DNA from 3 places in the Limnohabitans sp. MORI2 genome. Region 1 is predicted to be linked to each of the others. Evidence: predicted binding sites of a transcription regulator. Region 1 holds the regulator's gene; each other region holds the start of a gene.
What was found. Region 1 encodes sigma-54, which starts transcription at its own class of promoters, with help from an activator protein. Its sites were predicted from a motif close to TGGCANGNAANCTGCTTT; they were not measured.

Region 1 (10,628 bases):
GGCTGGCAAGCTGGGCAAAGAAATCACCACCGTCTTCGGTTTGCGCAATATCGCGCGCGCCAAAACGTGGCATGTCATCGCGCACCATGCCGCCGCCATAAGCCGCATCATCAAAACCAGCGTCGCCGTTTTGATTCACGTCTTCGTAGGGCGACACATATTCGGTAGGTGGTGAGTAGCGCGCACGGCGAGCAGCGCCCGCAATACCTGCGGCTTCAATACGTTCGCCGTAGGGCGGGTTGACCAACATCACACCTGGCACATCGCAGGGCGGCATGCGCTGCAAGGCATCACCGCCTCTGAGCTGCACCGCGTGTGCCACACCGCCGCGCTCGGCGTTGCGCTGCGCAAAGTCAACCATACGGAAGGCCACATCACTGCCGAACACTTGGGCACGCGGCTCACACTCTTGCGCGCGGGCGTTATCGAGCAAACCATGCCATACGTGCTCTTGGTAAGGAATGAGTTTTTGGAAACCAAATTTGCGCATCGACCCCGGCGCGATGTTGCAAGCAATTTGTGCTGCTTCCACCGCGATCGTGCCGCTGCCGCAGCAGGGGTCATACAGCGGCACGCCTTGGGCCGCAAGTCCGTCGGGGTTGGCGGGTGTGCCATCGCCCATGCTCCAACCGCTTGCGGCCAGCATGGCGGCGGCGAGGGTTTCTTTCAGCGGTGCATCGCCTTTGTCAGCGCGCCAACCGCGTTTGAACAGTGGCTCACCCGAGGTGTCGATGTAGAGCGTGCACTCATCGGTGGTCAGGTGCACATAGATGCGCGCATCGGGCCACTGTGTGTTGACATCAGGGCGCACACCAAACTTGTGACGGAAGCGATCCGCCACGGCATCTTTCACTTTCAAGGCCGCAAAGTTCAAACTCTTCAAGGGGCTGTGCTGCGCGGTGATTTCAATCTTGAACGTCTCTTTGGGGGAGAACCACAACTCCCACGCCACCTCACACGCCGCACGGTACAGGTCTTGTTCTTGGCGATACATCGTGTGTGACAACTCCACCAACACACGCTGCGCCAAGCGGCTGTGCAAGTTGAGTTTCAACACATCGCGCCACGACGTGCGCACCATCACACCGGCACGAAACACGCGCAAGTCTTCGTCACCCACGCCCGTGATGTGCCGAACCTCTTCGGCCAGATAGGTTTCAACGCCCGCCGCACAGGGCAGGAAAAGATGCAGTTGGTTCATAGATTTCTTTAGAGCGCTTTGCGCAATGTCGTGGGCGCAATACGCAGCGCCTCACGGTATTTGGCCACGGTGCGGCGAGCGCACTCAATGCCTTGCTCTTTGAGCATTTCGGAAAGCTGATTATCCGACAGCGGTTTTTTAGGGTTTTCGCTCGCCACAAATTGTTTGATGAGCGCACGCACCGCTGTACTCGACGCGTTGTTGCCGCTCTCTGTCTCAAGGCCAGAGCCAAAGAAATACTTGAGCTCAAACGTGCCGTAGGGCGTGCTCATATATTTATTGGTCGTCACACGGCTGATGGTGGACTCGTGTAGCCCCAACTCTTCGGCGATCTCCCGCAGCACCATGGGGCGCATGGCGAGCTCACCGTGGATGAAGAAGTTCTTTTGACGCTCGGCAATCGCGTTGCTCACACGCAAGATGGTGTCAAAGCGTTGCTGGATGTTTTTGATGAACCAACGCGCTTCTTGCAAGCGCTGTTGCAAACCCGCATGCGCTTCGCCTTTGCCGCCTTTGAGTGCGTTGGCGTAAATGTCGTGCACGCGCAAACGGGGCATCACATCGGGGTTCAAAGCCACCTTGAATTTCGGAGCAGTAGTTGACTTGCCCACACGGGTGACCAACACATCGGGCACCACCACATGACGCTCAACATCTGCAAAGCGGCGGCCGGGCTTGGGCTCTAAGCGGCCAATCAACGCAATGGCCACTTTCACATTGGCTTCGCTGTCGCCCACCAACACGGCCAAGCGTTTGAAATCGCGTTTGGCCAACATGTCCATCGGTTGCTTGCACATGCGAATGGCTGTGTCACGGATCTGCAAAGCTTCTTCACCCTTGGGCTCCAAGGCTTTGAGTTGCAGTGTCAAGCACTCGGCCAAATCGCGTGCACCCACGCCCACAGGCTCTAGGCTTTGCAGCAGTGACAAGGCAACTTGGAAGCGGTGTTCGAGCTCTTCGATTTGCTCTTCGTCGTCGCCACCCAAACCTTCGGCCAAGCTGCGCAAGGTGTCTTCCAGGTAGCCGTCGTCGTTGAGGTTTTCAATCAAATAACGCAAGGCAGCTTGATCAGTAGGGCTCAAGCGCAAAGCCAGTGCTTGGCGATGCAAATGCGAGGCCAGCGACTCTTGCATGCGCGCCAGCTCAGTCGCATCGGCAGCATCACTGTCTGCGGTGTTGTTGCTGTTGCTCGCGGGCGCGTCGCCGCCCCACTCAGAATCGTCCGCAGAAAACTCCACGCTGCCGTCGCCATCCCAGCTCTCAGCCACACCGTCCACACTTGGCTCAGTGTCGCTGGCTGTGTTATCTACACTGATTTCGGACATGACGCCATCGAGAGATGGCACCTCGCGCGTGGTCTCCACCTCGTCATCGCGCGCAGGTGTATCAGCCTTGTCTAAACCAAATTCTTCGCGAGGGGCTTCTTCAAAGTCTTTGTCTAGAAACGGGTTCTCATCGAGCATTTGCTCAATCTCTTGGCTCAACTCCAGCGTCGACAACTGCAGCAGTCGGATCGACTGCTGCAACTGGGGCGTGAGCGCCAGATGTTGGGAAACGCGGAGTGATAAGCCTTGTTTCATGATGCTCGATCACATTCGGAAATGTTCGCCAAGGTAAACGCGGCGTACATCCACGTTTTCAATGATTTCGCGCGGCGTTCCTTGCGCCAACACACGACCATCGCTGATGATGCACGCGTGGTCACAAATGCCAAGCGTTTCGCGCACATTGTGGTCGGTGATCAACACCCCCATGCCACGCGCTTTCAAGAAACCAATGATGCGTTGAATCTCAATCACAGCAATCGGATCGATACCCGCAAAGGGTTCGTCCAACAAGATGAAACGAGGATTGGTGGCCAAAGCGCGTGCAATCTCGACGCGTCGACGCTCACCGCCCGACAAGGCCAGAGAGGGCGACATGCGCAGATGTTCCACACGCAACTCTTGCAACAACGCTGTCAATCGCTTTTCAATTTCATCGCTGTGCAGGGGCTTGCCGTCGTCATCACGTTGTAGCTCTAACACCGCACGCACGTTGTCTTCCACATTCAACTTGCGAAAAATAGACGCCTCTTGCGGCAAATAGCTCAACCCCAAACGCGAGCGGCGATGAATGGGCAAATGCGCCACAGGCTCGCCATCAATCGTGATGCTGCCACCATCGGCACGCACCAAGCCCACAATCATGTAAAACGAAGTGGTTTTACCTGCGCCGTTAGGGCCTAACAAACCAACCACTTCACCTTTTCTCACGGAAATCGAGACGTCGTGCACCACTTGACGGCTGCCATAGGCTTTTTGCAAATGGCGAGCCTCCAAGCGGCTTTCGCTCATCTCTGCTGCATCAGTTGGGGTGAGCACTTCGATCACGGTTTTTCCAATGTTTTATTGCGCGGCGCTAAAACGACTTTGACTCGACCCACAACACCCTTGCCAGCGTCTTGAGGTAAGTGGCCATCAATGCTGAACACATCGGTCAAATTTTCGTAAATGATTAGCTTGCCAAGCATGGTGTCATTGAGCGTCGCGCCACGATAACGGCGCACTTCAGCCTGATCAATGAGCGTGATCCGATCTGCCTTCCCATCAAACTCGATGCGCAAGGCTTCGCCTTCCATGAAGTCATCGTTACCTTCACGCTTTTGTCGAAAAAAAGCACGTTTGCCCGGTTCAGGAAGGATGACACCAAACTGGTAGCCATCCGCATCTTCACGCATCTCGATGCGTGCACCTCGCATGATCATGGTGCCTCGCGTCATGACCGCACGTCCCGTAAAGATACTGACTTGCTTAAGCTCGTCGTGCACCAAGTTATCGGCTTCAATGTGCGTGGGTTTGTCACGATCTGCTTTTTCCGCCGACGCCGCTACCGGCACAATGGCCATCAGCAAAGCAAGTGAGAAAGAAGCAAATGAGGTCAAGGCACGGATATTGCTCGTTGAGTTAAAGCATTCTAACCATCAATAAAGCAATTTTCGTGCTGACCCCGCCATGCAAGGCGGACAAAGACTTAGCGGCCGCGACGAACTTCACCGATCAAGTACTCGGCCACCTGCAGCGCACGATCCATGGTTTGCGTCAAAGAGCCATCGGTGTAGAAACGCCCCGCCACGCCCAAGGACGGCACGCCTTGCACCTTAAAGGCTTCTTGCAACTGCGTGGCACGGCGCGCTTTGCTGGCAACACCGAAGCTGTTGTAGGCCTCCATGAACTTCTTTTCTGGCAAGCCATTCTTGTCAGCCCAAGCTGCCAAAGCCTGAGGCGTGTTGAGTTGTTGGCGCTCGGTATGGATGGCATGGAACAACTTGCCATGCAAAGCATCCACCATGTTGAGCGCCTCAAACACGTAATACGTGCGTTGTTGAGGTTCAAAATCATCGCGAAAACGCACGGGCACACGTTGAATCACCACATCTTTCGGGGCAGCTTTTTTCCAAGCGGTAAACTGAGGCTCAAACGCATTGCAATGTGGGCAGCTGTACCAAAAGAATTCGATCACTTCAATCTTGCCGACACCCACATCGGTCGGCACACGCTTGTCCAGCGGCAAGTAATCTGTGCCTTCCACTGGCTTCTTCGCAGGGGCGGGCCCTTGTGCGTGAACAACGACGGGCAAGTTCGTCACGGCAGCAGCGCTGATCGCAGCGAAAGAAAAATCACGACGCTTCATAAGTTACCTCTTGGTGTTTAACGTTGTACCCGCACCATGGCGGAATCAATGTGCGCAGCATCCAGCTTGGCACGCACCCGTTCGGCTTCGGCTTTGTCGAGCGGACCTACGCGCACACGGTAAACCGTACGCCCGCCTTGGTCACGCTCGCTGATTTTGGTGTCTAAGCCCAACAAAGCGGTCTTGGCACGTTGCGCTTGCGCCTCTTCATTGGTTCGGTATGCGCCAGCTTGCACAAAATAAATAAACGGGTCTGCATTCGCAGATTTATTCTCCGCCCCGGGCTCTGCGGCTTTCGGTTCAAGCACTTTGGCCTCAACAGGCTTCGGCTCAGATTTCGGTTTGGGTTCCGGCTTAGGCTCTGCTGTCTTTTTCACCAAATCGCCTAAGGGGTCAGCACTCTTGGCATCCACCTTGGTCGCAGCATCAGGCTTAGGATCTGCCTTGACCTCGGTTTTACTCTCATCAGACTTGGCGCCTTTCTTGCCATACAGCGGTGCATTAGGGTCCCAGTCTTTATTTTTCTCAGCCTCCGCGGCATCAGAGTCTGCCGTGCGTGTTTGCCCTTTGGTCATGAAAGGAATGGGCATTTTGGTGACGTAGATGGCCACGCCCAGCGCCACGCCAAGTCCGACCACAAGACCTAGGATGAAGCCAATCAAAGTGCTGCCACGCTGCTGATTCATGCGCGAATTCTCCACTCGTTACATGCTGGCGGGCGCTGACACACCCAACACAGCCAAGCCATTGTGCAGCACTTGCGCTGTCGCAGCCACCAGCGCCAAGCGCGCCTTTTTCACCGCTTCATCGTCGACCAAGATGCGCTCGGCATCGTAGTAGCTGTGGTAGCTAGCCGCGAGATCGCGCAAGTAGAAAGTCACGTCGTGCGGCGCAAAGTCTGCCGATGCGGCAGTCAACATCGCTGGGTACTTGGCCAGTTGCAACATGAGGGCTTGCGCTTGGGGGCTTTCGAGCGCAGACAAGTCCACGTCTTTGAGCGCAGCCACATCGCCACCGTCTTTTTCAGCCCACGCACGCAGCACCGAGCAGATGCGCGCGTGCGCATATTGCACGTAGTACACGGGGTTGTCGTTGTTCTTTTGCACGGCCAAGTCCACGTCGAAGGTGTACTCGGTGTCGGGCTTGCGGCTCAGCAAGAAGAAGCGCACGGCGTCTTTGCTGGTCCACTCAATCAAGTCACGCAAGGTCACGTAGCTGCCCGCGCGTTTGGAAATCTTCACTTCTTCGCCGCCGCGCATCACGCGCACCATGGTGTGCAGCACGTAGTCGGGGTAGCCCTCGGGAATGCCCACATTGGCGGCTTGCAAGCCAGCGCGCACACGGGCAATCGTGCCGTGATGGTCTGTGCCTTGAATGTTCACCACCTTGGTGAAGCCCCGCTCCCACTTGGTGATGTGGTACGCCACGTCTGGCACAAAGTAGGTGTAGGTGCCGTCTGTCTTTTTCATCACACGGTCTTTGTCGTCGCCATAGTCGGTGGACTTGAGCCACAGCGCGCCGTCTTGCTCGTACGTTTTGCCAGCCGCTTGCAAGCGGCTCACCGCGTCGGCCACTTTGCCGCTGGTGTACAGACTGCTCTCGAGGTAGTAGTTGTCGAACTTGACGTCAAAGGCTTTCAAGTCAAGGTCTTGCTCGTGGCGCAGGTAAGCCACGGCGAACTCGCGCATGCCGTCCACATCGTTCACATCGCCGCTGGCGGTGAATTCGCGGTCGTCGGACTTGACGGTTTTGCCCGCCAAGAAATCGGTGGCGATGTCTTGGATGTAGTCGCCGTTGTAAAACGCTTTGCTCTCTGGGTTTTCAGGGTCCACAGGCCAGCAATCGTCGCCGGGCTTGAAGCCTTGGGCGCGGAAGTGTGTGCTCTTAGCCAAGGTGTTGATTTGCACGCCCGCGTCGTTGTAATAAAACTCGCGGTAGACGTTCCAGCCTTGGGTTTCAAACAAATTGCAAATCGCATCGCCCAACGCCGCTTGGCGACCGTGACCCACATGCAATGGGCCGGTGGGATTGGCCGACACAAACTCGACCAACACGCGTTGGCCGTTTTCAGCTTGAAAACCGAATTGCTCTTTGGCAGCCAACACCTCGCGCACGATTTGTTGTTTGGCGGCTGGCTTCAAACGGATGTTGATAAAGCCGGGGCCTGCAATCTCAATGTCTTGCACCCACTGTTGATAGGCGGGCGCGGCCAGCAAGGCATCACGCAACTGTTCACCCAACTGACGGGGGTTGAGCTTGAGGGGCTTGGCCAACTGCATGGCGGCCGTAATGGCGTAGTCGCCATGCGCGGCGACCTTGGGGGATTCAAACGCGGCTTTGTTGCCAGAACCGGGCAACAAACCGTCGAGGGCTTGGCTCAGGGCGGCCAGCAATTCTTGTTTAACTTGGAGCATGGCTAGATTTTACGGGGCGGCAAGCTACCACTCATACACAATGCTCATCTGGCACGATCTGTTCGCAATATCGCAGGATATTGACCCAAGCCTCTAAACCACCAAAGTCTTCTGGCTGTAACCCTTTGCCATGAAGCGTTGTTGCATCAAAAGTAATCCCTTCTGGATCACCCAAATAAACTTCGTATTTCTTACGAAGGTGCTCCTTGATTAGCCACTTCGGACGCCACGGAGAATGCGCAAAAGCATTCCTAACTTGATTTACAACGGCACGAAGACCTTGGCGGCTAACTTCTTTATCTTGCTTGCCAAAAACCTGCTCTAAGACCTCATCAGCAGTCAATGCACTTGAACCAATTGCTATTAAGACAAGGTTGTGCATACCCAGAATCAAGTCATGCTTAGTGCCTTCAGGGTAGGCAGGTAATCGAACTCCTCTCTCTCCTGTCAAGATCTCGACGTCTCTGTCAAATAACTCACGTGAAATACGGTCATGTTGGACTTCAACATTTAATCTGAATGCCAGCCCCAATACTGCTTGTGCTGTTCTTAATTTTGCTTTTGGCGTCTCTTCGCCTAAATACTCATCGACAGGGCCATTCATTGCTTATTACTTAGCAACACATTTACCGTAATACTGAGATGAAACCAACTGAGACTGCATCACAGCATTTCTACTGTGTACAGCCTCGCCAGATTTCGCGATCGTCGTCACCATGACGTTGCCCGAAGTAGTGATTTCAACAAAGCTGATACCACCAGCGTTTTGAATGGCCTTCACCTCTGCAGACCCGTTGTTACCCATCAAATAAGCGGACTTCTTTTCATCATCGCTAATGAATCGCAACTCGAAAAGCGGGGATTGTTTATTCAATCCACTGGATGTGGCCTCAAGATTGAACTTGCATTCAAAGCTCAAAGTCGCTGCAATACATAAATTGGCTGTTAATAGAAAAAAGGGAAGAGTAAGAATTTTTCGCATTTGCAAGACTTTGAAATAGTCACACCAAATGTTGCAACTTTGGTTTGCAAAAGAGTTTATCCGCTACAGATCAAACAATAAGCGTAAGCTTTGTATGTAGTGCGCATATCACGCAAAGCCACCATTTCTCAAACAGAGAGTGTCCTCATGCTGCAGCACCCCAGTAGTTGGCATGTCCGTAGTGGTCTTTCAAGAAATCAATCCACAAACGCAAACGCAACGGCAAGTGTTTGCGTTGCGAAAACACGGCGTAAATGCCGTTGGGTGGCGCAGCGAAGTCCTCCAAGACAGGGACCAAAAGCCCTTTTTGAATTTCCGATTCCACTTCCCATGTGCTGCGCCATGCAATGCCATGGCCTGCCAAGCACCAATCGTGCAGGACTTGTCCATCTGAGCAATCCATGGGGCCACTGGGGCGCAAGTGAATCACTTCATGGGTTGGGCCTTCATGACCTTTCCCACTGACGGGCACACGAAATGCCCAGCCACGGGTTTGCGATGCATCACTCGACAAGGTCAAACATTTGAAGCGCATCAAATCGCTCGGCACCTTAGGCGTGCCATAGCGTTTGATGAATTCGGGGGTGGCTACACATAAGCGGCGGTTGTCAGCCATGCGCACACTCACCAGTGATGAGTCGGGCAAATCACCCACGCGCACTGCGCAGTCAAAACCTTCGGCAGCCAAATCGACCACGCGGTCGCTCAGATTGAGTGACACGGTCACATCTGGGTGCATGCTGTGAAACTTTGGCACCAAGGGCGCCACATGACGGCGACCAAAGCCCGCTGGTGCTGTCACACGCAAATGCCCACTGGCTTTGAGACCGCCCGCACTCACGCTCGCTTCGGCATTGGCCACCTCGGCCAGCAAGCGTTGACAGTCTTCAAGGAATGCCGTGCCTTCGTGTGTGAGCGTGATGCGCCGCGTGGTGCGCACCAAGAGCTTGACGCCCAAATGGGCTTCCAAGCTGTCCAAGCGGCGCCCCATGATGGCGGGTGCAACGCCCTCGGCTTTGGCGGCAGCGGTCAAGCTACCTTTAGACGCCACTGACACAAAAGACTCAAAGGCTTTGAGTTTGTCCATGCATCGATTATCCACGGGCGCGAAAACACCCCCACCGCCTAAAATCAAGCCATGAACACCCAAGCATCTACGCATCGCCCCAGCCGAATCACACGCGCCGTTGCGCTTCTTGAGTACCTTGCACCGGCTTGGTTTGCCATGGTGATGGGTTGGTGTGGTTTGTCGCAAGCCTGGCTGCGTGCCACCGATGTGTTTGGCGACACCGCACTTGGATTGGGCTTGGTCGCCGCCATCGTTGCGCAATTTATTTTTGTGCTGTTGTGCTTGGCCTGCATCGTGCGTTTGCAAGCACACCCGAATGCCGTGGTCGCCGACATGCGCCACCCCGTGCGTCATGCATTCATGGCGACCTTGCCTATTTCTATTTTGTTGCTGGCCAGCTTGGGCATCAATTTGTTTTGGGGCACCAACCGCAACCTCGACACAGCGCTGACGTTCCTCTGGTGCGTTGGCTCTATCTTGGAAATTGCAGCCACTGTTTGGGTCATTGAACGTTGGCTTAACAACGCAGAAAACGGTGGTCTGCAGTGGGCCACCTTCACGCCTGTGTTTTTCATTCCTGTGGTGGGCAATGTCCTTGCCCCCTTGGGTGGCGTGAGCATTGGTTTAGAGACTTGGGCTACCGCGCAGTTTGGCATCGGCATGTTTTTATGGACGGTTCTGCAAACCTTGATGTTTGTGCGTCTGGCGCAAGCCGGCCCATTGCCTGCACGTTTGGCACCGAGTTGGTTCATCACCTTGGTGCCTCCCTCCATTGGTGGTTTGAGTTTGTTGCAACTGGACGCCCCGTTGACCTTGGTGTGGATGTTGTGGGGCGTTGGCGCATTCTTCTTGATGCTGGCCATCACTCAAATCAGCACCATTCGTGAACAAGCCTTCAGCATGGCCAACTGGGGCATGAGCTTTCCTTTGGCTGCCTTCACCTCACTCACTTTGCGCATGACACATGCCCCCGGCGGTGCTTGGCTGCAAATGCCCGCCACCTTGCTGCTGGCCATCACATCGTTGTTGATTTTGGGTTTGACACTCAGCACTTGGCGCGGTTTGCGTCACGGCCACTTGTTAGCGCCTGAAAAATAAAAGCACGCACAACACCGATTACCTACCAATTTGTCACGACAGCCCAAAAGCTGGCGATGCAATCCACACAGCGCAATCCAATAAGATTCGTCCTGATTTCCCCTTTTTGATTTATCCAGAGAGAACTCACCATGAGCCAAGACACCACGAAACGCACGCAAGTACGTAGCTTGCAAGTTGCCACCAACTTGT
Region 2 (10,628 bases), 270 kb from region 1:
CCTGTGGTACGTAGCCAATGCCGGCACGCGCACGTTCGTACGGTGCGGCACGTTCAATCGACGCGCCGTTGAAGGTGATGCTGCCATCGCGAATCGGCACAGCCCCCATGAGCGACTTGAGCAGCGTGGTCTTGCCCACGCCGTTGCGCCCGAGCAGCACCGTGATACGACCCAAGTTCGCTTCAAAACTCACGTCACGCAGGATGTGCGAGCCGCCGTAGAACTGGTTGATGTTTGAAACCTGAAGTAAAGGCATGTCGTGTGTTTGCATAGTGAACGTCAGAGTTAGCGGCCTAGGTACACCTCAATCACACGCTCGTCGGCTTGCACCTGTGCCAGCGTGCCTTGCGCCAACACCGAACCATCGCACAGCACGGTGACGATGTCGGAGATGGTGTTGATGAAGCTCATGTCGTGCTCCACCACCATCAGCGAGTGTTTGCCTTTGAGACTTAAGAACAGCTCGGCGGTGCGTTCGGTTTCAAAGTCGGTCATGCCGGCCACGGGTTCGTCGAGCAGCAAGAGCTTGGGGTCTTGCATGAGCAACATGCCAATCTCTAGCCATTGCTTTTGACCGTGGCTCAGATTGCCTGCTTGACGCGTGACGCTGTCTTGCAAGTGGATGGTGTGCAACACCTCGCTCAAGCGGTCGCGTTGCGTGCCGTTGAGTTTGAAGAACATCGACGCGGCCACACCCTTGTGGGTTTTCAAGGCGAGCTCCAAGTTTTCAAACACGCTCAACTGTTCAAACACGGTGGGTTTTTGAAACTTGCGACCAATGCCCAGTTGTGCAATTTCGGGTTCGGTGTGGCGCAGCAAGTCGATGGTGCTGCCAAAGAACACTTGACCCGAGTCGGGCTTGGTTTTGCCGGTGATGATGTCCATCATCGTCGTCTTGCCCGCCCCGTTGGGGCCGATGATGCAGCGCAGCTCACCGGGTGCGATGTCGAGCGACAAACCGTTGATGGCTTTGAAACCATCAAAGCTCACATGCACGTCTTCCAAATACAAGATGCGGCCGTGCGTGAGATCCAAGCTGCCGGGTTCGTGCACGCGACCATAGCCCGCGCTGCGGTCGCCCGAGGTGACTTCAACCGCCTGACGCGCTTGGTATGTGGCCAAACGCTCTGAGCCTTCTTCAAACAGATCGGGGGTCATACACGCTCCTGTGCATTTTTCTTGGTGCTGAGTTTTTGAATCAAGCCCACCACGCCATGCGGCATGTACAGCGTCACGCCGATAAATAAAGCGCCAAGGAAGTACAACCAAAACTCAGGGGCGGTCACGGTCAACCAGCTCTTCATGCCGTTGACCAAGAACGCGCCCACGATGGGGCCAATCAGCGAAGCGCGTCCGCCCACAGCAGCCCAAACCGCCATCTCAATCGAGTTAGCAGGGCTCATCTCGCTCGGGTTGATGATGCCCACTTGCGGCACATACAAGGCACCCGCAATGCCACACATCACGGCTGAGATGACCCAAATGGTGAGCTTGTAGGGCAGAGGTGAGTAGCCAGAAAACATCACGCGACTCTCGGCATCGCGGATGGCTTGCAGCACGCGGCCAAACTTGCTTTGCACCAACCAACGTGCGAATAGAAAGCTCATCAACAATGCCCAACCCGTGAGCACAAACAAGGTCATGCGCATGGCGGGCGTGGCAATGGGCAGGTCCAAGATGCGTTTGAAATCGGTGAAGCCGTTGTTGCCACCAAAGCCGGTTTCGTTACGGAAGAACAGCAGCATGGCTGCAAACGTCATGGCTTGCGTGATGATGGAGAAGTACACGCCTTTGATGCGCGAGCGAAACGCGAAGTAGCCAAACACAAAAGCCAACAAGCCGGGCACCAAAACCACCAGCAACAACGTAGCGGCAAAGCTGTCGCTGAAGCTCCAATGCCAAGGCAAGGTTTTCCAGTCAAGGAAGACCATGAAGTCGGGCAGATTGCTTTTGTAATTGCCATCGGTGCCAATTTGGCGCATGAGGTACATGCCCATCATGTAGCCGCCCAGCGCAAAAAACAGTCCGTGCCCGAGCGACAAGATGCCGGTGTAGCCCCAAATCAAATCCATCGCCAGCGCGCAAATGGCGTAGCACATGATCTTGCCCATCAAAGCCACGGCGTAGTCGCTGAGGTGGAACGCGCTGTCGGCAGGCACCCACAGGTTGAGCACAGGCACCACCGCACACACGGTGATGAAGGCGGCCAAGAAAAATGCCCAGCCTTTGGTGCCCAACAATGCGGGCGGTTCTGGTAGATGTGTCATGTCATGCCTCCGCACTGCGGCCTTTCATGGCAAAGATGCCTTGGGGACGTTTTTGAATGAAGACGATGATGAATACCAGCACCGCAATCTTGGCCAGCACTGCGCCGGCCACGCCTTCGAGCAATTTGTTCATCAGGCCCAAGCCCAGCGCGGCGTACACCGTGCCTGCCAGTTGCCCCACGCCACCGAGTACCACCACCATGAATGCATCGACGATGTAGCTCTGTCCGAGGTCTGGCCCCACGTTGCCAATTTGGCTGAGCGCACAACCGGCCAAGCCCGCAATGCCGCAACCGAGTGAAAAGGCGTAGGTGTCAACGCGTGCCGTGTTCACACCGAGCGCTGAAGCCATGGGGCGGTTTTGGGTGACGCCGCGCACAAACAAACCCAAGCGTGTTTGGCTGATCAACAGCGTCATGCCGACCAACACAAACAGAGCGAAGCCAAGAATGATCAAACGGTTGTAGGGCAGCGAGAGGTTGGCCAGCAGTTGCACGCCACCGCTCATCCACGAGGGGTTTTCAACCCCCACGTTTTGCGCGCCAAAAATGCTGCGTACGCCTTGCATCAACACCAAGCTGATGCCCCAAGTGGCCAACAGCGTTTCAAGCGGGCGACCATACAAGTGGCGCAACACCAAGCGTTCGAGCACCGCGCCCACGAGGGCTGCTGCCAAAAATGAAGCAGGCACAGCCACCAACAAATACGCGTCAAACATGCCTGGCAAGTACTGACGAAACAGGCCTTGCACCACATAGGTGGCATACGCGCCAATCATCATCAGCTCGCCGTGCGCCATGTTGATGACGCCCATCAAGCCGTAGGTGATGGCCAAGCCCAATGCCACGAGTAACAAGATGGAACCCAAGCTGATGCCGGTAAACAATGCGCCGAGTTTGTCGCCCCAGCTCAGCGCGGCCTGGATGGTGAGCAGCGAGGTTTGCAATTGCGAGCGGACTTTTTTGTCTTCCTCTTGGCTCAGACGTTGATTGAGCAAGAGTTGGGTGTCGGGGGTTTGGCTGTCGGCCAGAGTTTTCGCCGAGGCAAAGCGTTCGTCAGCGTTGTCGCTGTTGAGCAAAATTGCAGCGCGAGCTAACAACATTTGTTTTTTCACGCCCTCATCAGCCTCGCTTGCCAAGGCTTTTTCGAGCATGGCGAGTTTGGTGGGATCAGGCTCTTTCAGCACCGATTTGGCGGCTTGCGTGCGTAAGGCGACATCGGGGCTGAGCAATTGCAAGGCAGATAACGCGGCATCAATCTCACCGCGCATGCGGTTGTTGTTGATCACGTCTTCTGCGGTGTCAGGCAGCGCACTGGCTTCACCGGTCACAGGGTCTGTCGCTTGGCCATCGCGTACCACCAGCACGTGTGTGCCGTTCACTTTTACAGCGTCATCGGCCATGGCTTGCAAAAACGCAGCGGTTTGGGCGTCAGGGGTGGTCAAGGCTTTTTGCAGCGCCGTCACGCGTGCATCGGTGTCGCCCAAGGTGAGGGCGCGGGCTTGGTCTGCCGTGAGTGCCAGTGCGCTGGTTTGGCTCCATACAACAATGGCCAATCCACAAGCGATGCGGTGCACCCAGTGGCGCTGACATGCGATGTGCCTTTGCAGCGTGTGCGTGAGCGATGACATAGAAAAGTGGTGCATCAAGATTTCCATAAAAAAGGGGAGGGCAGTGCCCTCCCCCAAGTCAATCCCTCGGAGAAAGGTTTACTTCTTCACAGGCTCATCGGGCTTAGAAGCATTGCCTTCGATGAAGGGGCTCCATGGCTTGGCTTTCACAGGGCCTGGTGTTTTCCAAACCACGTTGAACTGACCGTCCGCCTTGATCTCGCCAATGAACACCGACTTGTGCAAGTGGTGGTTCTTCTCATCCATCTTGCTCACAATGCCGCTGGGTGCTTTGAAGGTTTGACCTGCCATGGCAGCGATGACTTTGTCGGTCTCGGTGGACTTGGCTTTCTCAACCGCTTGCTTCCACATGTTGATGCCGATGTAAGTGGCTTCCATGGGGTCGTTGGTCAAAGGCTTGTCTTTGTGACCGGCGATGTTCTTGGCCTTGGCATAAGCCGCCCACTTCTTGATGAACTCATCGTTGGCAGGGTTCTTGATGGACATGAAGTAGTTCCATGCGGCCAAGTGACCCACCAAGGGCTTGGTGTCCACGCCGCGCAACTCTTCTTCACCGACAGAGAACGCAACAACGGGGACGTCTTTGGCTTTCAAGCCAGCATTGCCCAGTTCTTTGTAGAAGGGCACGTTGGAGTCGCCGTTGATGGTGGAGACCACGGCTGTCTTGCCGCCAGCAGAAAATTTCTTGATGTCCGCCACGATGGTTTGGTAGTCGCTGTGACCAAACGGTGTGTACTTCTCGTCGATGTCCGACTCTTTCACGCCTTTGCTCTTGAGGTAAGCACGCAAAATTTTGTTGGTGGTGCGTGGGTACACATAGTCGGTGCCCAACAAGACCCAACGCTTGGCAGCGCCGCCGTCTTTGCTCATCAAATAGTCCACCGCAGGAATGGCTTGTTGGTTAGGTGCAGCGCCGGTGTAGAACACGTTTTTGCTGAGCTCTTCACCTTCGTATTGCACGGGGTAAAAGAGCAAGCCGTTCATTTCTTCTACGACGGGCAACACCGATTTACGAGACACCGAAGTCCAGCAACCAAAGATCACAGACACCTTGTCTTGGCCGATGAGCTGTTTGGTTTTCTCAGCGAACAAGGGCCAGTTGGAAGCGGGGTCGACCACCACGGGCTCAAGCTTCTTGCCCAGCACGCCGCCCTTGGCGTTGATTTCGTCGATGGCCATGAGCACGGTGTCTTTCAACACAGTCTCAGAAATGGCCATGGTGCCAGACAAGCTGTGCAGCACGCCCACTTTGATGGTGTCTGCGGCCAACGCTTGTGGCGCTAAGACCAATGAGCCGACAGACAGCGCAGCTGCGGCGGCCAATGCTTTCAAATTTCCTCGACGATTCATCATGGGGGTTCACTCCAAAAAATTAAGGGTTGTTCGGCGCTCGCTGTAGCGGTGCGCTTCGCGAGACCTATCGCAAACCCTGTGCCAATTTGTGTATCCCCTAGACCAACGATGACTGCCTATATATAGGCAAAGTAAGCGTGATTGAGTGGCACCATTTGAGGTCAAAAAAATAAAAATGCACCAGCCTGATGCGTGTCGATTCGCAAAGTTGTGCGCACCAAGACGGGGTGGCGCACCAAAGCCAATGATTCAGGGGCTTAGGGCGATGTTGAAGAGGGCACGCATGTTGCATACTTCAAATCACTATGGAACTCACACCCCGCGAAAAAGACAAGCTGTTGATCTTTACTGCTGCTTTGTTGGCCGAGCGCCGCCAAGCTCGTGGTCTGAAGCTCAACTACCCCGAGGCTGTTGCCCTCATTAGCGCTGCCGTGATGGAAGGTGCGCGCGACGGCAAGACCGTGGCGCAATTGATGAGCGATGGCCGCAATGTGCTCACCCGTGCCGACGTGATGGATGGCGTGGCCGAGATGATTCCCGACATCCAAGTCGAGGCTACGTTTCCAGACGGCACCAAGCTCGTGACCGTGCATCAGCCCATTGTTTGATTTCACTTTTCGGACGTACACCATGCAACGTTTAATTTCTCTTATTTCGCTCATGCCCGCTTGGGCCATGGCCCACGAAGGCCACGGCATCGAGGGTGCTTCGCACTACCACGCTACCGATGTGTGGGGCTTTGTGATCGCGTTGGCGGTCGGCGCCGCCATGTGGTGGATGGGTCGCAACAAGTAAGGCGAGGCACGCATGACACCCGGCGAACTCTTGATTGACGAGGGCGAACACACCCTCAACCCCGGCCGACGCACGCACACGTTGGTGGTGCAAAACGCCAGTGACCGCCCGATCCAAGTGGGCTCGCACTACCACTTTGCAGAAACCAATGCAGGCTTGCGCTTTGATCGTGTGGCTGCACACGGCATGCGTTTGAACATTGCCTCTGGCACTGCGGTTCGCTTTGAACCCGGCCAACAACGCACGGTCGAGTTGGTCGACTTGAGCGGCGATCGTCAGGTGTTTGGCTTTCGCGGTTTGGTGAACGGTCCTGTGGACAAAGGAAGCAAGTGATGGCAACCATCGGCAAACGCGCTTACGCAGAGATGTTTGGCCCCACCGTGGGCGACCGCCTGCGCTTGGCAGATACCAACTTGGTGGTGGAAGTCGAACAAGATTTCACACTCAAAGCGGGCGGCTACGGTGAAGAGGTGAAGTTCGGCGGCGGCAAAACCATCCGCGATGGCATGGCGCAATCGCAGCGCACACGTGACGGCGCAGGCACAGGGCCACAAGCGGGCGGCGCGGTGGACACCGTGATGACCAATGCCCTCATCATTGACCACTGGGGCATTGTCAAAGCCGACATTGGCTTGAAGGGCGGTCGCATCGTGGCCATTGGCAAAGCGGGCAACCCCGATACACAACCGGGCGTGGACATCGTCATTGGCCCAGGCACCGAGGTGATCAGCTGCGAAGGCAACATCGTCACTGCGGGGGGTGTGGACACGCACATCCATTTCATCGCACCGCAGCAAATTGAAGAAGCGTTGACGAGCGGTGTGACCACTATGCTTGGTGGCGGCACAGGCCCAGCTACTGGCACCTTTGCCACCACTTGCACACCTGGCGCTTGGAATATCGAACGCATGTTGCAAGCGGCGGATGCATTTCCGATGAACCTCGGCTTCTTGGGCAAAGGCAATGCCGCTCTGCCCGATTCGCTGCACGAGCAGATCAACGCAGGCGCGATTGGCCTAAAGCTGCACGAAGACTGGGGGACCACGCCCGCCGCGATTGACAACTGCTTGAGCGTGGCCGAGGCCACCGACACGCAGGTGGCCATCCACACCGACACGCTCAACGAATCGGGTTTTGTGGAAGACACGGTGGCCGCCTTCAAAGGTCGCACCATCCACACCTTTCACACCGAAGGTGCAGGCGGTGGCCATGCGCCCGATATTTTGAAAGTGGTGGGCGAGGCCAATGTGTTGCCCAGCTCGACAAACCCGACGCGTCCGTACACCGTGAACACGCTCGACGAGCATGTGGACATGCTCATGGTGTGTCACCACCTCGACCCCGCCATTGCCGAAGACTTGGCCTTTGCCGAAAGCCGCATTCGCCGCGAGACGATTGCCGCCGAAGACATCTTGCATGACCTCGGTGCCATCAGCATGATGAGCAGCGACAGCCAAGCCATGGGCCGTGTGGGTGAGGTGATCATTCGCACATGGCAAACCGCGCACAAGATGAAAGCGCAACGCGGTGCGCTACCAGGCGACACGGATCGTCATGACAACGCGCGTGTCAAACGCTACATCGCCAAGTACACCATCAATCCATCGATTGCCCACGGCATCAGCCACGAAGTCGGCAGTGTAGAAGTGGGCAAGTGGGCCGACTTGGTGGTGTGGAAGCCCGCATTCTTTGGCATCAAGCCCAGCATCATTTTGAAAGGTGGCTTCATCGCCATGGCGGCGATGGGCGACCCCAACGCGTCCATTCCTACACCGCAGCCCGTGCACTACCGCCCCATGTTTGGAGCGTATGGCGGCGCGTTGCACCGTGGTTCGCTCACGTTTGTGTCGCAAGCGGGCATGGCAGCGGGCATCGGACAGAAGTTTGGTTTGAATAAAACCTTGAGTGCCGTGAAGAACATCAGAAGCGTGGGCAAACGTGACATGATTCACAACGACTATGCGCCACGCATGGAAGTGGATGCCCAAACCTATGCGGTGCGGGCGGATGGCAATCTGCTCACCTGCGAACCTGCGCTGAGCTTGCCCATGACACAACGTTACTTCTTGTTCTAAATTTTTCTGATGCTCATTTGTTCTAAATTGATTTCTGGCGGCCAAGGTTTGGCGACTGCTTTGCTCAAGCGTGCGCCCACGGTGGAGCTCGATTGGGACGTACGCCAAAAAAGCCGCTTTGATGCGACTGACAGCACAGGCCGCAGCTTGGGTGTGTTTTTGACGCGCGGCACTTTGGTGCGCGGCGGCGATGTGTTGGTGGCTGAAGACGGCTCGCTCATCCGTGTGGTGGCGGCACCGCAAGAGGTGTTGCGCATCACTGCCTGTGCGCAGCACGGCACCGCGTTTGACTTGACGCGTGCGGCTTACCACCTCGGCAACCGCCATGTGCCCATCGAGTTGCAACCCGATCACTTGAAGATTGAACCAGACCATGTGTTGGCCGATATGCTGCGCGCCATGCACATGACGGTGGTGACGGTGCATGAAGCGTTTGAGCCTGAAGGTGGTGCGTACAGCAGCCATGGGCACTCACATGGGCATAGTCACGGCGAACACAGCCATAGCCATAGCCATGATCACACAGATCGCTCTCACGGCCACGTGCACGGACCCAACTGCAAGCATGACCACTGACGCTGCCACTGCAGCGCCGTCTTCCACACCGGCGCTGATCCAACTCATCTGGCTCGCATCGCCTGCGTTGCCCATTGGTGGCTTTTCGTACTCCGAAGGTCTAGAAGCTGCGATTGACCAAGGGATGGTGCATGACGAACACAGCGCAGCTGAATGGTTGATCGACCAGCTCCATCTCACACAATCCCGCGGCGACATGGCCGTGCTCGGGCAGATGATCGCGGCCTGGCAAGCGCAAGATCAGGCACGCTTAGAAACTTTGAGCCAATGGGTACATGCCACCCGTGAAAGTGCGGAACTGCGTTTGCAAAGCGAGCAAATGGGGCGCTCCATGTTGGAGTGGTTGCGCAATCAAGATGCATTGGATGCCGACACCTTGGCGATGTGCAACCGTTGGGTGCCCACGTATCCGCTGATGTTTGCTTTGGCGTTGTCGCGCACAGGCGCACCGATTGAACACTGCTTGCAGGCTTACGCCTTTGGCTGGTCCGAGAACATGGTGCAAGCCGCCATCAAAGCCGTGCCACTGGGTCAAAACTCAGGCCAGCGCATCTTGACCCAATTGGCCCAACACATCGCGTCTGCTGTCAGACATGCGCTGCGAGTGACGGACGACACACGGCAAGCCTTTTCTCCCATGCTGGCCATTCTCTCGGCCCAACACGAAACCCAATACTCACGACTGTTCAGATCATGAAGCACTTACACAACATCGCACATCGCACCAAAAAATTGCCACCTCTGCGCGTGGGCATTGGCGGGCCTGTTGGCTCTGGCAAAACCACCTTGCTCGAAATGTTGTGCAAGGCCATGCGCGACACCTACGACCTCGTGGCCATCACCAACGACATCTACACCAAAGAAGACCAACGATTGCTCACCATCAGCGGTGCGTTGCCCGCCGAGCGCATCATGGGCGTGGAAACCGGTGGCTGTCCGCACACCGCGATTCGTGAAGATGCATCGATCAACCTCGAAGCCATCGACCGCATGTTGGTGGACTTTCCCGATGCCGATGTGGTGTTCATTGAGAGCGGTGGCGACAACTTGGCGGCCACCTTCAGCCCCGAGTTGAGCGACTTGACGATCTATGTGATTGATGTGGCAGCGGGCGAAAAAATCCCACGCAAAGGTGGCCCTGGCATCACCAAGAGCGATTTGTTTGTGATCAACAAAACCGACTTAGCACCTCATGTGGGTGCCAATTTGGACGTGATGAAAGCCGACACCATTCGCATGCGCACCACAGCCAATGGCCTCAAGCCGTTTGTGATGACCAACTTGCGCACCCTCGATGGTTTGCAAGACGTGGTCAAGTTCATTGAGACCAAAGGGATGTTGGTGGGCTAGGAATATCATCACGACCTATTCCATAGGAGGTGCGATGCTAGTCATGACCGCTGTTTTCGCCAGTATCTTGGCGTTGATGTTCATCAAACTCTCGTTCAATGTCATTCGGTTTCGTCGCAAGAACAAGGTGTCTTTGGGTGCCGGAGGCGTTGACGAACTAGAAAGGGCGATGCGCGCGCATGGCAACTTTGCAGAGTATGTGCCCTTGGGTCTGTTTCTGATGGGAGCTTTGGAGCTCAATGGGGCGCCGTTAACACTGGTGGCTCTTTTGGGGGGCTTGTTGGTGCTAGGACGCTACTTCCATGCCAAAGGCATCAATGAACCACCCCCTGAATTCACCAACCGCGTTCGAGGCATGAAGCTGACGTTCGCTGCACTCGGTTTGTCGGCCTCGGCCAATCTCGCTTGGGTTGGCTATTTGGTTGTGACATCGATCTAACGTCACGATGCATTGAGCAGGCCATCGTATGCAATGGTGATGGGCGCGTGGTCTGAAAACTTCTCACCTTTGTAAATCGACTCGGTGCGCGCCTTGGCCGCCACTCCAGGCGTGGCCAAGTGGTAGTCCAAACGCCAACCCAC
Region 3 (10,628 bases), 210 kb from region 1:
TATCCACGGTGACATCAGTTCGTCAGAGGACGATGAAAAGTTACAGAAAAAATTAAATAAATATCTGTAACCAATTTGTTTGCGGCGGCGAATTACCCAAAGACCGCTGGTCATGATTATCAACTCACCTTTCAAAGGACTCTCATCATGAAAAAACAACAATTCCTCTCATTGGCTTTGGGCTCTGCCTTTGCTGTGGCCGCCATCAGCCCCGCTATCGCAGCCAACCCATTTGAGGCTAGCAAGCTCGACAGCGGCTACCAATTGGCCCAAGCCGACATGAAGCAAAAAGACGGCAAATGCGGCGAAGCCAAGTGCGGTGCTGACAAGAAAAAAGAAGCCTCATGTGGCGCAGACAAAAAGAAAGATGCTTCTTGCGGCGGTAAGAAGTAATTCAAGCAACTCGCGTGGAGTGACGCCATCATGAACCGACCCCTCTCAGGCGCAGGCCTTGGCTTTCGCCGTGAATTGATAGAGCCGCTGAAACACGGCGTGCCAAACGTCATCGACTTCTTTGAAGTCGCGCCCGAAAACTGGGCTGGCTTGGGAGGCCGGTCGGCCAAAGATTTGCGTCACTTCACCGAGCGCTACCCGTTTGTATGCCACGGCTTGTCCCTCTCATTGGGTGGGCCTGCACCGCTGGACACACAACTGCTGCACAAAACCAAAGCCTTCATGAAGGCGCATGGCATGCAGCTCTTCACCGAGCATTTGTCTTGGTGTTCTGATGATGAATCGCACTTGTACGACTTGCTGCCCATCCCCTGCACCCAAGAGGCCGTGATGTGGACAGCCAAGCGCATCAAGCAAGCGCAAGACATTTTGGAAATGCGCATTGGCATTGAAAACGCATCCACCTACATCGCTCCACCCGGCGCTGACATGAGCGAAGCCGAATTTGTGGCGGCGGTGGTGAAAGAGGCCGACTGCCTGCTGCATTTGGATGTGAACAATATTTACGTCAACAGCCAAAATTTTGGCTTTGATGCCTTGGACTACCTCAACACCTTGCCGCTCGAGCGCACGTGCTATGTGCATGTGGCAGGCCACTATGTAGAGCCCGATGGCCTGCTGATCGACACACACGGCGCAGAGGTGATTGACCCTGTGTGGCATTTGCTGCTGGCCGCGTATGAGCGCATCGGCGGCCATGTGCCCACTTGCTTAGAGCGAGATTTCAATTTACCCGGCTTGAGCGAGTTGGCGGCCGAAGTCATGCAAATCGCACGGTTGCAGGCCCAAGCGCCACGCATGAAGAAGGTGGCGTGATGACGGCGATGTTTCAAAGCTTTCAGCAAGACATGGCGCGCCACGTGCGTGACCCGCATCACACGATGCGCCCAGCAGGCGTGCCCGTGCGGCGCATGTCGGTGTACAACGAGATGCTGTTCAACAACGTGTGCGGCTTCATCGACACCTGCATGCCGCTGAGTCGTAAGTTGCTGGGTGACACCGCATGGCGACGTTTGTGCCGTACTTTTTACCGCGATTGGCCTTTGCACACGCCATGGTTTCGCGACATACCGCGTGAGTTTGTGCGCTATTTGCAAGAGGGCAGCCCCAAGCAACCGCTGCTGCGCTGGTTGCCTGACTTGGCGCATTACGAGTGGGCCGAGCTGGCGGTGGATGTGATGGACGTGACGCGCCCAGCGGCCAACCCACAAGGCGACCTGATGGCAAACACCGTGGTGCTCAACCCTGCACGCATGGACTTGCACTACGACTGGGCGGTGCATCGCATTGGCGAGCAACACAAACCACGCAAACCTTTGGACACGCATTTGGTGGTGTACCGCGATGCAGACGATGCGGTGCAGTTCACCGAAGTGAATGCCGCCACCGCACATGTGCTCGCGCTGCTAGACGTGCAGCCCATGACCGGTACACAAGCGATGCAGCACATCGCCGAACAAATGCAACACCCGCAGCCTGAACAACTGGTGGCGTTTGGTACCAGCTTGCTCAAGCAACTTCAAGAACAAGACATTATTTTGGGAACGCTGCCATGAGCCACAGCATCCATCACGTGTGTATGAAAACACGCCTCAATCAATACCTCGGCACATTCGACGCGTTGGGTTTGTGGCTAGGTCTGCTCAGCTTGCGTTTGATCTTGGGTTGGGACTTTTTTGAATCCGGTTTAGAAAAATTCAACGGCGAAAACTGGTTTGCAGATATTCAAGATCAGTTCCCGTTTCCCTTCAACCTCGTGCCGCCCAACATCAGCTGGCAAATGGCCATGTGGTTTGAGTTGCTTGGTGGCATTGCTTTTGTCATCGGGTTTGGCACGCGCTTTTTCTCGGTGTCGTTGCTGGTGCTGAGTGTGGTGGCCATAGCCAGCGTGCACTGGCCCGAGGCATGGAGCACTTGGCGCGAGCTGGCGCAAGGTTATGTGTTCACCGACAAAGGTTTTGGCAACTTCAAGTACCCCGTGGTGCTGATGGGCATGTTGTGGACCTTGTTGTGGATGGGGCCTGGCCGGTTGTCGTTTGACTATGTGTTGCGCAGCCGCTGTGCTAACCACAACGCTGCTACACCCACCACGCTGGCCGCCAGCATGACCCACAAGCCCACGGTGTAACCGACCTCGGCAGACCACAGCAGCCCCATCAACCATGGGGCTGCGGCCCGGGCCAATGCCATGGGCAAGCCCAGCAAGCCGTTCAAGCTGCCCATGTGTTCACGGCTCACGTATTGCGCCATGACCGTGCCTTTGACGATGGTGAGCATGCCGTTCCCCAAACCATAAAACACCACAAAAAGCACGCCCCACAGTCCGTGGCCAGCGCCAATGAGCAGCGTTAAAAAGCCTAGTGGAATGAGCACCGTCACCCAACGGTTGGTGGCGTGCACGTCTACGCGGTGTTCGGCCATATACAAGCCCAAACGGCCCATCACTTGCAGCACACCAATGCTGGCCGGTACGGCAATCGCCCATGATTCGGCCATGCCACTTTCGCGCAGCAAGCTCACCATGTGGGCGGGCAGGGCGGACGTGACGCCCATGAGCAACACCACAAATGTGGCCAGCAGCCAAAACTGTGGCTGGCGCACGAAGTGCCAAAACGTGGCGCTGTCGGTTTGTGTGGATGCCAGCACGGCGCGTTGCGGTGCATCGCGTAACAACAGCCAATGCACGGGTGCACATACCAGCAAGTGCATGGCGGCCAACACGCACAGGGCATCGCGCCAGCCTAGCGCATCAATGAGCCACGCCACGAGCGGAATAAACACGGTGCTGGCTAGGCCACCTAAAAACGTGAGGATGATGATGGCGCGTCTGAAGTGCTGCGGAAATCGTCGCGTCAGCACTGCAAACGCAGGCGGGTACAACGTGCCCGCCAAGCCCACACCCAATACAGCCCACACCGCATAAAACTCAAGCACTGTCGTGATTTGGCTGTGCAGCACAAACGCCAATGCCACCAGCAGTGAGCCAACTGTCATCACTGTGCGTTCATGCCCGCGATCAATCCAGCGACCCACTGGGAAAGCCAACACGCCTTCGGCCAACAACATCAAGCTAAAGCCCAAAGACGATTCAGCCCGGTTCATGCCCAAGGCTTGTTCGAGCGGCTCCATGAACAAAGCGAATCCGTAAAACACACTTCCCCAACTGATGAGTTGCAGTAGCGAAAGCGCCCAAACAAAGCGTGCGTCACGCGGATGGAAATGGTTTTGAGACATGGGTTGTCAATGATACGCAGCCTCAATTTTTAGATTGACGCCTACGCGATTTGTGAGGTTTTGGGGCTGTTATCAAAAAGGTGGTGATTTGCAAATTCGTTTGTTCATGTTCTCAGAAGCTCTGCCGAATACGAGGCCTGGAGCCATCGATTGGCACTTTGTATGAAAGCGACCTTATGAAACATCACATCCTTCAAGGCGCAGGTTTGGCCTTGCGACCTGCGCTGCTGGCACCGCTGAAAAGCCGTGCCCCTGACAACTTGCAGTTTTTAGAACTCACGCCACCCGATTGGATCGGTATTGGTGGCACGGCGGGTAAAGATTTACAGCAACTCACGCAGCATTACCCCGGCGTGTGTTTGAGTCAGAGCCTGTCACTGGGTGGTCCAGGGGTTTTGGACAAAGCTGTTTTACGTGATCTGCGCAGCTTCATTGTTGAACATAGTATCCAGGTGTTTTCTGAAGCCTTGGCTTGGAGCGCGGACGACGCGCCCTTGTTCATCAACTTGCCCATTCCCAGTACGCGCCAAGCAGTGCAGTGGACGGTGTCACGCATTACCCAAGTGCAAGAAGCGTTGGGTTTGCGCATTGGTATTCGAAATGTGATGCACCACATGGCTCCCACTTTGGTGGAGATGAATGAAGCAGAGTTCATTTCTGAAGTTGTCAGCGCCTCAGGCTGCAGTCTGCATTTGGACTTGCATGCATTGGCGGCCAACGGCTTGCATTTTGGTTTTGATCCACATGCGTTTTTGCGCGCTTTGCCCTTGAGCAGCATTGACTACGTGCGCGTGGGGCGCGAGTACCCCTTGTTGGGCGATGTGTTGGCGCGCACCCATCGACGCGTGGCACGTTGTGTGGACGATGTGAAACAACTCAACTTGGAGGCTCTGACATGCTGACCGATTTCCGCCAATACCAATTTGCTCTAGCCCGCCATTTACGCGACCCTTTGGGTGTGCCAGCCCCCGATGGCGTCGACAAAGTTGCCGCTGCTGCTTGTACCCAAGAAATGGTGAAACATTTGTGCGATGTGTTGGAGCCCGCCTTTCCGATAACCCAAGCGTTGTTAGGCGAGGATATTTGGGAGCATGCGGTGCGCCTCTTCTTAAAAGATGCACCCAATCACACCCCTTGGGCCAGCACCACGCAACGTGCCTTTGTTGAGCATGTGTGCGAAAGCCCCGAGATGCAAACCTTACCTGCCTGGCTACAAGACTTGGCGCATTTCGAATGGCTACAAAACGCAGTCAACACGGCACCTGTGAAGTGGCCCGCTTTTGATGACGCGGCGGATGTGATGCGCCATGCGGTGGTGCTTAACCCGACGCATGTGGAGGCGGCTTACGAATGGCCCGTGCACAGCATTGACACCGACCACGAACCTGACGACATGCAAAGCACCTATGTGTCGATGTTGCGAGACATGGACGATGAGTTGCATGTGTTTGAGAGCAGCGTGTTCAGAGGTCAGTTGCTCGACCTGCTGCGCGAAGGTCAAACCGGTGAGCAAGCCTTTTTGGTGCTGGCACGTTGGTTGTCACATCCTGAGCCCGAAGCGTTTGTGCGTGAAGGTGTAGAGGTCATGGCGCAATTGCAGCGTGAGGGCATCGTGCTGGGCGCTCGCGCTTAAGTCAGCACGCGACGGTATTGCAGCGCCTCGGCCACATGTGCCACTTGTATAGCGGTGCTGCCGGCCAGGTCTGCAATGGTGCGTGCCACGCGTATCGCACGGTGTGTGCTGCGGCTGGACCAGCCCAGTTTGGTGGCTGCGTTTTGCAAAAACGTGGCCGCTGCTGCGTCTAGCTGCATGTGCGCTTCTAAAGCTTGGCCTTGCAGGGCTTGGTTGGGTACGTCTTGTCGCGCTATGGCTTTGGCGTGTGCGGCTAGGCATCGCGCACGTACCGTGGCCGTGGACTCACCGGGTGCTGTCTGCATCAACACATCAGCAGTCAGGGTCGGCACTTCCACTTGCAAATCAATGCGGTCTAGCAACGGTCCGCTCAGCTTGCCTTGGTAACGCGTCACTTGGTCAGGCGTGCAGCGGCAGGCTTTGACGGAAGAGCCTAAGTAACCACATGGGCAGGGGTTCATCGCGGCGATCAGCTGAAACCGTGCTGGGAACTTCGCCTGCGTGGCCGCCCGTGAGATGGTGATGTGGCCGTTCTCTAGGGGTTCACGCAATGCCTCCAAAGCGCTTCGTTTGACCTCGGCCAGCTCATCCAGGAAGAGCACACCGTTGTGCGCAAGCGATATCTCGCCCGGGCGCGGCGGTGTGCCGCCACCGACCAACGCCACCGAGGTGGCCGTGTGATGTGGGCTGCGCGTGGGCCGCTGCATCCACTGGTTCAATTCAAAGCGTCCTGCCAAGCTGGCAACGGCAGCGCTTTCTAAAGCTTCATCTAAGGTCATCTCAGGCAGTAGGGCTGCAAAGCGTTGTGCCAACATGGACTTGCCTGTGCCAGGTGGGCCCACTAGTAAAAGCGAGTGACCACCCGCCGCTGCAATCTCAAGGGCGCGACGTGCCATGGCTTGTCCTCTGACATCTGCCAAGTCGCTGATGTTTGTGTGAGGGGCATTGCCTTGTGTCGCAATCAGCGACGGCGCTTCGATGCGACACCACCCTTCTGTGGTGTGTGCAACATGGCTGTTGCCTTCTTCGCGCTGAGCCATCAAGCCCTTCACCTCTGGTTTTGCAAAGTGCGCCACCACATCGCTCAAGTGCTGGGCGCGGTAGACCTCGGCCGTGGGGACAAGTGCAGCTTCTTCTGCGCTGCCGAGAGGTAACACCAAGCGCGTGCGCACACCCGAACCGCGAAGTGCCAGCCCCATGGCCAATGCACCACGCACGGGCCGTAACTCCCCCGATAAAGATAACTCGCCAGCAAATTCATGTTGAGCCAACGCGGCGATGTCTAGCTGCCCATGCGCAGCCAAGATGCCCAAAGCGATCGGTAAATCAAAGCGCCCCGAGTCTTTGGGTAGATCGGCTGGCGCCAAGTTAACGGTGATTCTCTTATTGCTTGGAAACTCCAGCCCCGCGTTTTGAATGGCGCACCGTACCCGCTCGCGCGCTTCCTTCACTTCGGTATCGGCCAAACCCACCAGCGTGAAGCTTGGCAGACCATTGGCCAAATGCACCTCGACGGTGACAGCCGGTGCCTGCAAACCCAAGAGTGCGCGGCTGTGAATCAAAGCAAGCGACATACAACTTCCAGTTCCAAGGGTTATCCCCATTGCGGGGCAAGTAGTACGAAGTAGCGCACCAAAGAAGTGCACCAAAATGATGGGGTAGTCAGACTACTGCATCACTTTGGGTCACGGCGTGAGTGAAGAGAGCACTTTTGTGGACTTTGGCGCTGGCACGGACCCTGCTAAGTAGGTGTATCCCTCTTAAATTTTCAATGGAGAAAACTATGAACATCAAGTCCAAACTTTTGTTGGCCCTCTTGGCCACATCTTCTGCAGCGTTTGCGCAAACAGCGCCTGCAGCGCCAGAAGTGACATACAACGTGGGTGTCGTGAGCCAGTACCGTTACCGCGGTATCGCTCAAACCAAAGGCGATCCAGCATTGCAAGGCGGCATCGACTACGCCAATGCCAATGGCTTCTATCTGGGCGCTTGGGCTTCGACGATCAAGTGGATCAAAGATGCTGCTTTGGGCACGGGCGGTAAAACAGCCAAAGGTCCAGTTGAGTTGGATCTTTACGGTGGTTATAAGTTTGAAGCAGGTGGTTTGGCTTATGACGTCGGCTACTTGCGTTACCAGTACGTGGGCAACACATACAAAGACGCAGCACCTTCTGCTAACGTGAACGCCAACACAGACGAAGTCTATGGCGCCGCCACTTACGGCCCAGCAACATTGAAGTATTCACAAGCCACATCTAACTTGTTCGGCTACTCTGACAGCAAGGGCAGCACCTACTGGGATTTGAGCGCCACATTTGATTTGGGCAATGGTTACAGCATCGTGCCTCACGCTGGCCGCCAAAGCATCAAGAACGCAAACCAAATCTATGGCTACAGCGACTTCGCTTTGACCTTGAACAAAGACTTGGGTGATGGCTTGACAGCGAGCGTTGCCGCTATCAAAACAACAGCTGATGAGACGCTCTCAAAAGGCTTGTCATCTACTAGCTACTACGCTGGCAAAAACGCAGTGGTCGTTGGCGTCAAGTACGCGTTCTAAACCAACGTACTGTCTTCTCTAGGAGCAACCATGAAACTCATCACCGCCATCATCAAGCCGTTCAAGTTGGACGAGGTCCGTGAGGCCCTCTCTCAAATTGGCGTGCAGGGCATCACTGTTACTGAAGTCAAAGGCTTCGGCCGTCAGAAAGGCCACACCGAGTTGTATCGCGGTGCTGAGTACGTGGTTGACTTCTTGCCCAAGGTCAAGATCGAAGCTGCGGTCGACGCTGAACACGTTGACCGCGCGATCGAAGCGATTGAAGGTTCTGCCCGTACCGGAAAAATCGGCGACGGCAAGATTTTTGTTTACGACTTAGAGCAAGTTGTTCGCATCCGTACCGGCGAGACCGGGCCCGAAGCACTTTAAGAAAGAAGATCCATCATGACTAAACTTTTCGCCTATCTGGCCATAGGCGCTGGCTTCCTTTTGTCTGGAAGCGCCGCTTTGGCCCAAGCTGCCCCCGAAGCAGCCGCTGCAGTTGCCGCCATCCCTAACAAGGGCGACACCGCATTCATGACGATTTCCACCTTGTTGGTGATCTTGATGACCATCCCCGGTTTGGCTTTGTTCTACGGTGGTTTGGTTCGCAGCAAAAACATGCTGTCTGTGTTGATGCAAGTCTTCGTGGTGAGCTCACTCATTTATGTGTTGTGGACGATCTACGGTTACACCGTGGCCTTCACCGGTGGTTCACCTTTCTTTGGTGGCTTTGACAAGTTGTTTTTCAAAGGCATCACGCCTGACTCCATTGCTGCCACGTTCAGCAAAGGCGTTGTGATTCCTGAATTCACATTCGCAGCCTTCCAAGCAACCTTCGCTGCGATCACTTGCACTTTGATCGTGGGCTCATTCGCTGAGCGCGCCAAGTTCTCGGCTGTGTTGTTGTTCTGCGTGTTGTGGTTCACCTTCAGCTACTTGCCCGTGGCCCACATGGTTTGGTACTGGGACGGCCCTGACGCCATCACTGACGCTGCTAGCTTGGAAACTGTGACGGCCGCTGCTGGCTGGCTGTGGGCCAAGGGTGCGTTGGACTTCGCAGGCGGTACGGTGGTGCACATCAACGCTGCGGTGGCTGGTTTGGTCGGTGCTTATGTGATCGGCAAGCGCGTCGGTTACGGCAAAGAATCGATGGCGCCTCACAGCTTGACATTGACCATGGTCGGTGCCTCTCTCTTGTGGGTGGGTTGGTTCGGTTTCAACGCTGGTTCGAACCTCGAAGCCAACGGTGTAGCAGCCCTCGCTTTTGTGAACACCTTGGTGGCCACTGGCGCAGCGACCATTGCTTGGATTGCCGGTGAAGCGATGGCCAAAGGCAAAGCTTCGATGCTGGGTGCTGCTTCGGGTGCTGTGGCTGGTTTGGTGGCGATCACTCCCGCTTGCGGTTTCGTGGGCCCCATGGGTGCCATCGTGATCGGCTTGGTGGGCGGCTTCGGCGGCTTGTGGGGTGTGAATGGTTTGAAACGCCTCTTGGGCGCTGACGACTCACTCGATGTGTTCGGCGTGCACGGTGTCTGCGGTATCTTGGGTGCGTTGTTGACCGGCGTGTTTGCAGCCCCATCCCTCGGCGGTACTGGCGTGTTCGACTACGTGGCCAATGCCGTGAACCCTGACTATTCCATCGTCGACCAAGTGATCATCCAAGCAACTGCTGTGGGTACCACCATCGTCTGGTCTGCTGTGGTGTCATTCGTGGCCTACAAACTGGTGGACATCGTGTTGGGTCTGCGTGTGACCGAAGAAGAAGAGCGCGAAGGCCTCGACATCAGCTCACACGGCGAAACGGCCTACCACCGTTAATTTTTCAAGTACTTCAAGTTTTCCTTGGACTTCACAGCCCGCCTCTCGGCGGGCTTTTTTTATTTTTGACAGGACTGTGCAAAAAATTCAAAACCAGCTGCAAACCTAGCGGCTACCATGCGGTTCATGCAAGACACGCTGCAACACCTCACCGACCGTATCCTTCACGCCACTCAAACCAGCCAGCCCTTGCGCTTGCGTGGGGGTGGTACCAAAGACTTTTTGGGGCAATCGCTGCAAGGCGAAGTGCTAGACACCCGCGCTTACAGTGGCATCTTGAGTTATGAACCCAGCGAGTTGGTGATCACCGTGCGTGCAGGCACCCCCTTGGCCGAGGTTGAAGCGGCGTTGGCTGAAAAAGGTCAGAGCTTTGCTTTCGAGCCACCGCACTTCTCAGCAGGGCGGCACGATGCTTTGGGCGAAGGCACCACGATTGGTGGCATGGTGGCTGCAGGGTTGGCGGGGCCCTCGCGCGCCAGCGTGGGCACGGTGCGCGATTTTGTGCTGGGTGCACGCGTCATCAATGGCAAAGGCGAACACCTCACCTTTGGCGGTCAAGTGATGAAGAACGTGGCGGGCTATGACGTGTCGCGTTTGTTGGCCGGTAGCTGGGGTCAGTTGGGGCTCATCACCGAGGTGTCATTGAAGGTGTTGCCTGTCGCGCCCGGTGAGGCCACTTTGGTGTGCGCTGGCGTTAGCCAAGCGCAAGCCTTGAAACTCATCAACCAATGGGGCGGTCAACCCTTGCCCTTGAACGCCAGCGCGTGGGTGTACGACACCACCGCCGATCCGGCGCAAGATTTTTTCTTTGTCCGCTTGCGTGGGGCTGTTGCAGCCGTGGATGCCGCCGTGACCAAAATGAGCGCTGATGTGCAAGCCTTGGGTGCACACGTGACACGCATGAATGCACAGGATGTCGTTGACGACTGGCGTGGCAGCGGCGAGCAC

Region 2: the regulator sigma-54 is predicted to act here: its motif matches at 5,526-5,543, upstream of QMG27_RS00525 (urease subunit gamma).
Region 3: the regulator sigma-54 is predicted to act here: its motif matches at 7,048-7,065, upstream of QMG27_RS00250 (TorF family putative porin).

Annotation. Positions count from the first base shown of each region.
Region 1 covers NZ_AP027058.1:2,493,653-2,504,280, forward strand. Annotated here, with positions in the region: gene QMG27_RS11950 (THUMP domain-containing protein) at 1-1,201, opposite strand, end outside; gene QMG27_RS11955 (RNA polymerase factor sigma-54) at 1,210-2,781, opposite strand; gene lptB (LPS export ABC transporter ATP-binding protein) at 2,791-3,537, opposite strand; gene lptA (lipopolysaccharide transport periplasmic protein LptA) at 3,570-4,088, opposite strand; gene QMG27_RS11970 (thiol:disulfide interchange protein DsbA/DsbL) at 4,214-4,873, opposite strand; gene QMG27_RS11975 (SPOR domain-containing protein) at 4,891-5,559, opposite strand; gene argS (arginine--tRNA ligase) at 5,578-7,287, opposite strand; gene QMG27_RS11985 (hypothetical protein) at 7,319-7,891, opposite strand; gene QMG27_RS11990 (hypothetical protein) at 7,898-8,269, opposite strand; gene QMG27_RS11995 (LysR family transcriptional regulator) at 8,415-9,356, opposite strand; gene QMG27_RS12000 (SLAC1 anion channel family protein) at 9,408-10,436, shown strand; gene QMG27_RS12005 (malate synthase G) at 10,568-10,628, shown strand, end outside.
Region 2 covers NZ_AP027058.1:110,157-120,784, forward strand. Annotated here, with positions in the region: gene urtE (urea ABC transporter ATP-binding subunit UrtE) at 1-271, opposite strand, end outside; gene urtD (urea ABC transporter ATP-binding protein UrtD) at 286-1,158, opposite strand; gene urtC (urea ABC transporter permease subunit UrtC) at 1,155-2,267, opposite strand; gene urtB (urea ABC transporter permease subunit UrtB) at 2,269-3,912, opposite strand; gene urtA (urea ABC transporter substrate-binding protein) at 3,976-5,247, opposite strand; gene QMG27_RS00525 (urease subunit gamma) at 5,556-5,858, shown strand; gene QMG27_RS00530 (hypothetical protein) at 5,881-6,045, shown strand; gene QMG27_RS00535 (urease subunit beta) at 6,058-6,378, shown strand; gene ureC (urease subunit alpha) at 6,378-8,120, shown strand; gene ureE (urease accessory protein UreE) at 8,130-8,696, shown strand; gene QMG27_RS00550 (urease accessory protein UreF) at 8,686-9,393, shown strand; gene ureG (urease accessory protein UreG) at 9,390-10,046, shown strand; gene QMG27_RS00560 (MAPEG family protein) at 10,090-10,485, shown strand; gene QMG27_RS00565 (exodeoxyribonuclease III) at 10,488-10,628, opposite strand, start outside.
Region 3 covers NZ_AP027058.1:53,827-64,454, forward strand. Annotated here, with positions in the region: gene QMG27_RS00205 (sigma-70 family RNA polymerase sigma factor) at 1-1, opposite strand, end outside; gene QMG27_RS00210 (hypothetical protein) at 148-393, shown strand; gene QMG27_RS00215 (DUF692 domain-containing protein) at 424-1,269, shown strand; gene QMG27_RS00220 (putative DNA-binding domain-containing protein) at 1,269-2,009, shown strand; gene QMG27_RS00225 (DoxX family protein) at 2,006-2,581, shown strand; gene QMG27_RS00230 (MFS transporter) at 2,494-3,687, opposite strand; gene QMG27_RS00235 (DUF692 family multinuclear iron-containing protein) at 3,864-4,589, shown strand; gene QMG27_RS00240 (putative DNA-binding domain-containing protein) at 4,583-5,320, shown strand; gene QMG27_RS00245 (YifB family Mg chelatase-like AAA ATPase) at 5,317-6,894, opposite strand; gene QMG27_RS00250 (TorF family putative porin) at 7,104-7,880, shown strand; gene QMG27_RS00255 (P-II family nitrogen regulator) at 7,911-8,249, shown strand; gene amt (ammonium transporter) at 8,265-9,680, shown strand; gene glcE (glycolate oxidase subunit GlcE) at 9,807-10,628, shown strand, end outside.